2 linked regions of the Cystobacter fuscus DSM 2262 genome follow. The protein of the gene in region 2 interacts with the protein of the main gene of each other region in a pairwise test. Links are inferred from orthologs where the notes say so. Each region holds a gene or a part of one and is shown on either strand. Other genes may lie near its edges. The genes, in order: dnaE and D187_RS43730.

What was found.
Region 1: the proteins of D187_RS43730 (region 2) and dnaE interact in binary tests that used the Escherichia coli proteins (3 or more experiments, as listed by UniProt). The link is inferred for Cystobacter fuscus DSM 2262 from one-to-one orthologs.

Annotation. Positions count from the first base shown.
Region 1 is NZ_ANAH02000021.1:65,800-70,270, forward strand. Bases 227-4,394 are described here. They hold dnaE (DNA polymerase III subunit alpha), read right to left. Parts: upstream 3,997-4,394; coding sequence 427-3,996; downstream 227-426. Other genes in these bases: D187_RS30530 (ATP-binding protein), read right to left, coding at 227-359; D187_RS30540 (Spy/CpxP family protein refolding chaperone), read left to right, coding at 4,359-4,394. In the rest of the region: more of D187_RS30530, read right to left, coding at 1-226; more of D187_RS30540, read left to right, coding at 4,395-4,471. UniProt on the Escherichia coli protein: DNA polymerase III is a complex, multichain enzyme responsible for most of the replicative synthesis in bacteria. This DNA polymerase also exhibits 3' to 5' exonuclease activity. The alpha chain is the DNA polymerase catalytic subunit.
Region 2 is NZ_ANAH02000066.1:731,289-734,583, reverse strand. What follows is about bases 270-3,261. They hold D187_RS43730 (aminotransferase class I/II-fold pyridoxal phosphate-dependent enzyme), read right to left. Parts: upstream 2,367-3,261; coding sequence 1,173-2,366; downstream 270-1,172. Other genes in these bases: D187_RS43725 (phosphatase PAP2 family protein), read right to left, coding at 2,384-3,261; D187_RS43735 (class I SAM-dependent methyltransferase), read right to left, coding at 391-1,119. Outside these bases: D187_RS43740 (hydroxymethylglutaryl-CoA lyase), read right to left, coding at 1-237; more of D187_RS43725, read right to left, coding at 3,262-3,295. UniProt on the Escherichia coli protein: Shows aminotransferase activity with methionine and histidine as substrates, and to a lesser extent also with phenylalanine.

The sequences.
Region 1 (4,471 bases), on a different replicon or contig from region 2:
GCCTCGGTGATGAGCAGTCTGGAGATCCGCTCCGCCACCGGCTCGGTCGTATCGGAGGTCCGGATCCGGGTGAGCTTGACGGTACGCCCAGGCTCTCCAGGACCCGAGGAGGACTCTCCATTGACGAGATCCTCGAACCCCACCGCACGGGCGAACTGGCAGGAGCGCGCGGCCCGATCCGTCCGGATCCGCAGCGGCTCGTCTCCCTGGACACGGCCGAGGGTCGCGAGCGCGACGAGACCCCACATCTCCACCGGATCGATGGCCCCCAGATCCACCCCCACCGGATCCATTCCCAGCCAGCGCAGGAAGGGCGCTGGGTCATCCAATTCGAGGCGTGAGACAGCGGTGGGCGTCATGAGGACCTCCTCCCACCGCCGATAGCATGGTTACCACGCTCGCGCAGCAACCGACCCCGCCGGGCGCTCAGCCGAACTCGACCACCTTCATGCCGAAGAGCCGTTCCACCGACTGGATGAGCTCGTCGCTCACCTGCACCTTGAGCGGCAGGTTGGCGATGAGCGCCTCGGCCTCGTTGGAGAACAGCAGGCTCACCGCCAGGGGCGTGGCGCCCTCGTACTGCTTGACGATCTGCGCGAGCTTCGTGAGCCGCTCGTCCGTGGCGAGATCCGCCGGCAGCCGCAGCTCCAGGCGCTTGGTGCGCTTCTCCCGCACCGCCTTGAGGCTCTGGATGTCCTCCACGATGAGCTCCGCCACCGGCGTGTCCTCGTCGCGCTGGTTGATCTGCACCGTGCCCGTCACGAGGATGGGGTCATCGCTCTTGAGCAGCGACTCCCAGTGCTCGAAGCCGGGCTTGGGCCCCGACTTCGTCCACTTGCCGTCCTTGCCCATGACGTTGCGCGTGCCGTCCTTGCCCGGGAAGCACACCAGCTCCAGCGAGCCGGACAGATCCTCCAGCGTCACCCACGCCATGCGCTTGCCCGTCTTGGTGGGCCGCTCGCGCAGCGCCGCCACCACGCCCGCGATGGTGAGCTTCTCGTCCTTGCGCGCGCGCTGCACCGCGGTGATGGGCCGCGCGTAGCGCTTGAGCTCCTTGTCGTAGGCATGCAGCGGGTGGCCCGACACGTAGAAGCCGATGGCTTCCTTCTCCAGCGCCAGGCGCTCCTTCTCCGACCACTCCTCCACCTGAACGTAGTCGTTCTTCAGGTCCGCCCCACCCGACGCGCCCCCGCCCAGCATCCCGAAGAGCGAACTCTGCCCCGCCGCCTTGTCCTTCTGGCTGCTCGAGCCGCGGCTCATCGCGCGCTCGATGCTCTCGAAGATCTGCCGCCGCGGGCGCTTCTCGAAGTCGAAGGACCCCGCCTTCACCAGCGCCTCGAGCACCTTGCGGTTCACCTTGCGCGAGTCCACGCGCTCGCAGAAGTCGAACAGGCTCTTGAAGGGCCCTTCCTTGCGCGCCTCGACGATGGACTCGATGGCGCCCTCGCCCACGCCCTTGATGGCGCCCAGGCCGAAGCGGATCTTCCCCTCCACCGCGCCGAACGCCATGTCCGACTGGTTCACATCCGGCGGCAGCACCTGCACGCCCGACTGGCGCGCCTCGCCGATGTGCAGCACCACCTTGTCCGTGTTTTCCTTCTCGCTCGTGAGCAGCGCCGCCATGAACTCGACGCGGTAGTGCGCCTTGAGCCACGCGGTGTGCAGGGTGACGAGTCCGTAGGCCGCCGAGTGGCTCTTGTTGAAGCCGTACTCGGCGAACTTCTCCATCAGGTCGAAGATTTCCCCCGCGACCTTCAGGTCCACGTTGTTGTTCTTGCAGCCCTCGAGGAAGCCGGCGCGCTCGGCCTGCATGACCTCGGCCTTCTTCTTGCCCATGGCGCGGCGAAGCAGGTCCGCGCGGCCCAGGGTGTAGCCTCCCAGCACCTGGGAGATCTGCATCACCTGTTCCTGGTAGACGATGACGCCGTAGGTGTCCTTGAGGACGGGCTCGAGCAAGGGGTGCGGGTACACCACCTTCTCGCGGCCGTGCTTGCGGTTGATGAACACGTCCACCATGCCCGAGTCGAGCGGACCCGGACGGTAGAGCGCGCCCGCGGCGATGACGTCTTCGAAGCAGGACGGCTTGAGCTTCATCACCATTTCGGTGAAGCCGCTGGACTCCATCTGGAAGACGCCGGCCGTGTCGCCGTCCGCCATGAGCTTCCACACCTCGGCGTCATTCAGCGGGATGTCCTCGCGCAGAATGGGCTTGCCGTCGGGCGGGTTGCGGTTGATGAGGTTGAGCGCGTTCTGGATGACGGTGAGCGTCTTGAGGCCGAGGAAGTCGAACTTCACCAGGCCCGCGGCCTCCACCTCGTCCTTGGCGAACTGGGTGATGAGGGTGTCTTCGCCCGGCGGCTGGTAGGTGGGCACGAACTCCCACAGGGGCTTGTCGGCAATCACCACGCCGGCCGCGTGCATGCCGGGCTGGCGGTGCAGTCCCTCGAGCGCGAGCGCGATCTCCAGCACGTCCTTGGTGGTGACGTCCTTGCCATCCACCTGCCCGATGGCGCTCGGCTTCTCCATCATCTCCTTGAGCCGCGGCTCCTGCTCGATGGCTTCCTTGAGGGTGATGCCGAGCACCTCGGGCACCAGCTTGGCGATGCGGTCCCCCTCGCTGAAGGGCAGCGCGAACACGCGGCACACGTCGCGCAGCACGCTCTTGGCCTTGAGCGAGCCGAAGGTGATGATCTGCCCGACGTTGTTCTCCCCGTACTTGCGGCCCACGTACTTGATGACCTCGTCGCGCCGGTCCTGGCAGAAGTCGACGTCGAAGTCGGGCATCGACACGCGCTCGGGGTTGAGGAAGCGCTCGAAGAGCAGGTTGTACGGGAGCGGATCCAGGTCGGTGATGCGCAGGCAGTAGGCCACGAGGCTGCCCGCGCCCGAGCCACGGCCGGGGCCCACCGGGATGTTGTTCTGCTTGGCCCAGTTGATGAAGTCCTGGACGATGAGGAAGTAGCCGCTGAACCCCATCTTCTGGATGACGCCCAGCTCCAGCTCCAGGCGGGCCTTGTACGGCTCGCGGTCCACGGGCGGCTGGCCCGCGCGGAAGCGCGCCAGGTCGATCTCCTTGAAGCGCTCCTCGAGGTTCGCGCGCGCCAGCTCCGCCATGAAGCTGTCGGGCGTGTGGCTGTCGGGCACCTGGAAGGTGGGCAGCATGGGCTTGCCCAGCTTGAGCTCCAGGTTGATCTGCTCGACGATGCGCTGGGTGTTGTGGACGGCCTCGGGCGTGTCGTGGAAGTACTCGAGCATCTCCTGGGGGCTCGTGACGTAGAGCTTGTCCGTGGAGTGCTTCATGCGCTTGCCGTCCGCGAGCGTCTTGCCGCTGGCGATGCACATGAGCAGCTCGTGCGCGCGCGCGTCTTCCTTCTTGATGTAGTGCGCGTCCGCGGTGGCGCACAGCGGGATGCCCAGGTCGCGGCTGAGCTGCTTGAGGTTGGTGTTGGCCGTCTCCTGCTCGGGCATCCCGTTGGACTGCACCTCGAGGAAGAAGTGGTCCGGCTCGAAGATGTTCTTGTACTCGAGCGCCGCGCGGCGCGCGTGGTCCATGTCCCCGCGGAAGGCGGCTCCCGTCACCTCGCCGCCCAGACACGCGGTGAGGGCGAACAGGCCCTTGCTGTGGTCGGCCAGGAGCTTCTTGTCGATGCGCGGGTGGTAGTAGAAGCCCTCGCGGTAGGCCATGGACGAGAGGTACTTGAGGTTGTCGTACCCCTCCTTGTTCTTCGCCAGGAGGATGAGGTGGTGGCCCACCTTCTCCGTACGGTCCGCGCGCCCCTTGGGGCCGGCCACGTACGTCTCCATGCCGATGATGGGCTTGATGCCCGCGTCCTTGGCCTTCTTGTAGAAGTCGATGGTGGCGAACATGTTGCCGTGATCCGTCACGGCCACGCTCGTCATCCCCTTCTCCTTCACCGTCTTGATGAGATCCTTCATCCGGATCGCGCCGTCGAGGAGCGAGTACAGGGAGTGCAGGTGGAGGTGGGTAAAGGACATGGCGGATAAGTAGTCAGCTGAGGGTGGCTTCACCAGACGATTGTTCAGGTCCGGGCCGCCCGCCAGTTCCCGTCCACCCGGTTCGTCCGGGACCGGAAGCGCGGCCCGGGCACCTTGTGGCACGGCCCTCACCCCGGGTGAAGGAGCCCCTGGGTTGGCCGAGCGCCACCCAGCCCAGCTCCTGGATGGGACTCGGGACGGGCGCCCGCCCGCCCGGCCGCCCCGCTGGACGGTCCTCTTCACACTTCTTCATGCCCACGACAAACGCCCCTGACGAGCGCCGCGCATTCTCTCCACCGTCGCCGATGAACGGCGCGCAGCACGAGAGGGCCCCACCCGGGGTCCTCCAGGGAGCAACGGTCATGAACACGAAGAGCAAGATCCTCCTCGTCGGGTCCGCGGTCCTCGGTGTCGTCCTCCTCACGGGTTTCCGGGGCGGGCACATGGGCTGGGGCGCGCGCAACCCCGAGCGCAT
Region 2 (3,295 bases):
CTCCTCGGCGTCCGACAGCTGGGGAATCCACTTGGGGTGCACGAAGGACGTCACCTCGATGCGCTTCTCGCCCGCGGCGATCAGCGCCTCGATGAGCCGCGCCTTGTCGCGCGTGGGAAGTGTGCGCAATTCGTTCTGCAAGCCGTCGCGCGGGCCGACCTCGTAGAGGTCCACCCGCCGCGGAAGACTGCCAAGCCCTGTGACGCGCGGGCCGCGATGTTGTTGGTTCGAGTCCACTGGATGATGTCCTGCGTCGAGCTTCCCGCCGACCGCCTCGACGTCTTCCTGGAGGGCGCCGACAAACACCTGGGGCGTCGGGTGCCCCCTGTGTAGATGATCTCCCGGGCCGCGTCGCGCAAGACTATCGCGAGACTCTTCCCGTCCCTCATGTCAGGCAGGCCGCACCCGCGCGCCCACGATGAGATCCAGGGAGGACTCCGAGGGAGGCTCCCCCTCCAGCCCGCCGTGGATCCACTCCACCGAAAACCCCGTGGATTCCAGCAGTTGGGTCAACTCCTCGAGCCGGTAATACCGGATGCCGTAGCGGCCCGAGAGCACGCGCCCGTCGGGCAGCGTCAAGCGGCGGGTGGCCTCGTCCCGACCACGCACCGCGTCGAAGCGGCTCTCCTCTTCCAGGTGGCTGCCGTCGGGCAGGCGGCCCGAGAAGGACGCCTGGGGCTCGGACTCCAGGCGCTCGCGCGGCGCGGTGTGCAACACCAGCAGGCCCCCCGGTCGCAGACTCCGCGCCACCTCGCGCAACAGCGCCACGTGCTCCTCGTCGGAGAAGACGAACAGGGTCGAGTACCAGGCGTAGGCCCCGGCCAGGGAGCCGGGGCGGAAGGGAAGCGAGCGCAGATCGGCGCGCACCACGGGAAAGCCCGGGAGGCGCTCGCGCAGGGACAGGGCATCCAACTCCAGGCCGAGGATGCGGCCCGCCAGGGCGCCCCGGGTGTTCAGCGGGGCGGCGTGCCGGCCATGGCCACAGCCCAGGTCCACGATGGGGCCCGGGAGCGCGAGGCCCTGGAAGGCGCGCTCGAGGTAGGCCACTTCCCTCTGGGTCATCTCCGCGGAGAGGAAGGGCAGCGTGGAGCGCAGGTACAACTCGCCAAAGTAGCTCAGAGCGGACCGCCCTTTCGGTGGAGGGTGACGAGCGCCCGGCGCGCGGGAAGCCCTCAGCGCGACGAGGCGAGCCCTTCCTTGAGCCGGCGGGCCGCCTCGTCGAGCACCGCGTCGGTCTTGCAGAAGGCGAAGCGCGCGAAGCCCCGGCCCAGGTGCCGGTGCTCGGGCCCGTAGAAGACGCTCGGCGGAATGGCGGCCACGCCCACGTGCGTCACCAGGTGGCGGCAGAAGGCCACGTCGTCCCCATGCCCCTGTCCGGAGATGTCCGCGAGGATGAAGTAGCTGCCCTCGGGGGAGTGGACCTCGAGCCCCGCGCGCGTGAGGCCCGCGAGCAGGCGCTCGCGCCGGGCGTGGTAGGCGCGGCTCAGCTCCTGGAAGTACGAGTCCGGCAGCCGCAGCGCCGCCGCCATGGCGACCTGCAGGGGCGTGGCGGTGGCGAAGGTGACGAACTGGTGCGCGCGCCGCACGGCGTCGTTGAGCGCGGGGGGCGCGATGAACCACCCCACCTTCCAGCCGGTGAGGCTGAACGTCTTTCCCCCGCTGCTCACCGTCACCGTGCGGTCCGCGAGCACGGGCAGCGTGGAGGCGCGCAGGTGCCGCGCCGGGCCGAAGACGATGTGCTCGTACACCTCGTCCGAGAGCACGCGCGCGTCATGCTCGGCGCACAGGCCGCCGAGGAACTCGAGTTCCTCGCGGGTGAACACCTTGCCGGTGGGATTGTGGGGCGAATTGAGGATGAGCAGGCGCGTGCGGGGGCCGAACGCCGCGCGCACCTCGTCGCGATCGAACCACCACGTGGCATGCGTGGCATCCGGGGGGCGCAGCGGCACGTAGCGCGGCCGGGCCCCGACGAAGGCGATGTTGGCGTCGTACGAGTCGTAGAAGGGCTCGAAGAGCACCACCTCGTCGCCTGGATCCACCAGCCCCAGCAGCACGCAGAGGATGGCCTCGGTGGCGCCGCTGGTGACGGTCACCATGGTGTCCGGATCAATCTGCTGGCCGTAGAAGCGCGCGGAGTGCTCGGCGATGGCCACGCGCAGCGCGCGCAGGCCAATGCCCGGGGCGTACTGGTTGAGGCCCTCGGTGATGGCCGTGCGCGCGGCCTCCTTGACGGCCTCGGGCCCATCGAAGTCCGGGAAGCCCTGCCCCAGGTTCACCGCTCCGTGCTGGAGGGCCAGCGCGCTGAATTCCGAGAAGACGGTGGTGCCCAGGGGGGCCACCCTACCCGCGAGTACCGGCCTGCTCATGCGTCACGCTCCCTTGCTCAGGAGCGCACGATAGCGTCCATCCCCACCGGACGCTCTTCTGTTCCGCGCCGCGCCATCGAACGGGTATAGGCCATGGCGAAGCCCACCACCCCGAGCAGCAGGGGCACGGCGCACAACAGGTCCGTGGCGTAGTGGAAGCGGCCCACCAGCGTCGCCGCGATGAGGCCCAGGCCCGGCACCAGCATCACCCGGAAGACGCGCCGCTCGAAGCGCAGGGCGTACACCAGCACCACGAGCGTGGCCCCGGTGTGGCCCGAGGGAAAGCAGTCCTTGGCGAAGCCCGGCTGGCGCATGGCCGATTCCAGGTAGGGCGTCAGCCACAGGCCCTGGAGCGTCTCGGGAAAGGCGCCATAGAGGAAGTAGCGCGGGCCGATGGCCGGCACGAGCGAGTACAGCACGAAGTTGAAGGCGAAGAAGAGGCTGAGCGCCAGGAGGTACTCGTCGAAGGCCTCGCGCTTGCCGGCGAAGTAGAGCGTCATCCCGAGCACCAGCGGCCACAGGAAATAGCCGTAGTAGCAGAGCAGCAGGAACTCGGTGAGCCAGGCCGGCGAGAGCTGGCCGAGCACCACCGACACCTGGGCGCCGAACAGGCGCTGATCCAGGGTGGCGAGCTGGGCGTCCTGCAGCCCGGGCGTGACGGCGGTCACCAGCGGACACATGGCGCCATGGCCCAGGGCCACCACGGGCAGCAGCCAGAAGGAGGCCAGAAAGGAGAGCGCGCGCTGGCGGGGGAAGTAGGACTCCAGGGTGCGCAGCACCAGGGGGCCGAGCGCGAAGATGAAGAAGGTGACAGCGGAAGTCGCCGCGCCAGGAGCCCACCTGTAGGGCCCCACGAGCAGGAAGGCGGCAAACGCACAGGCGACGATGATGACCACGTCGACGGGCTTGAACCGAACCTCAGGCGCGTC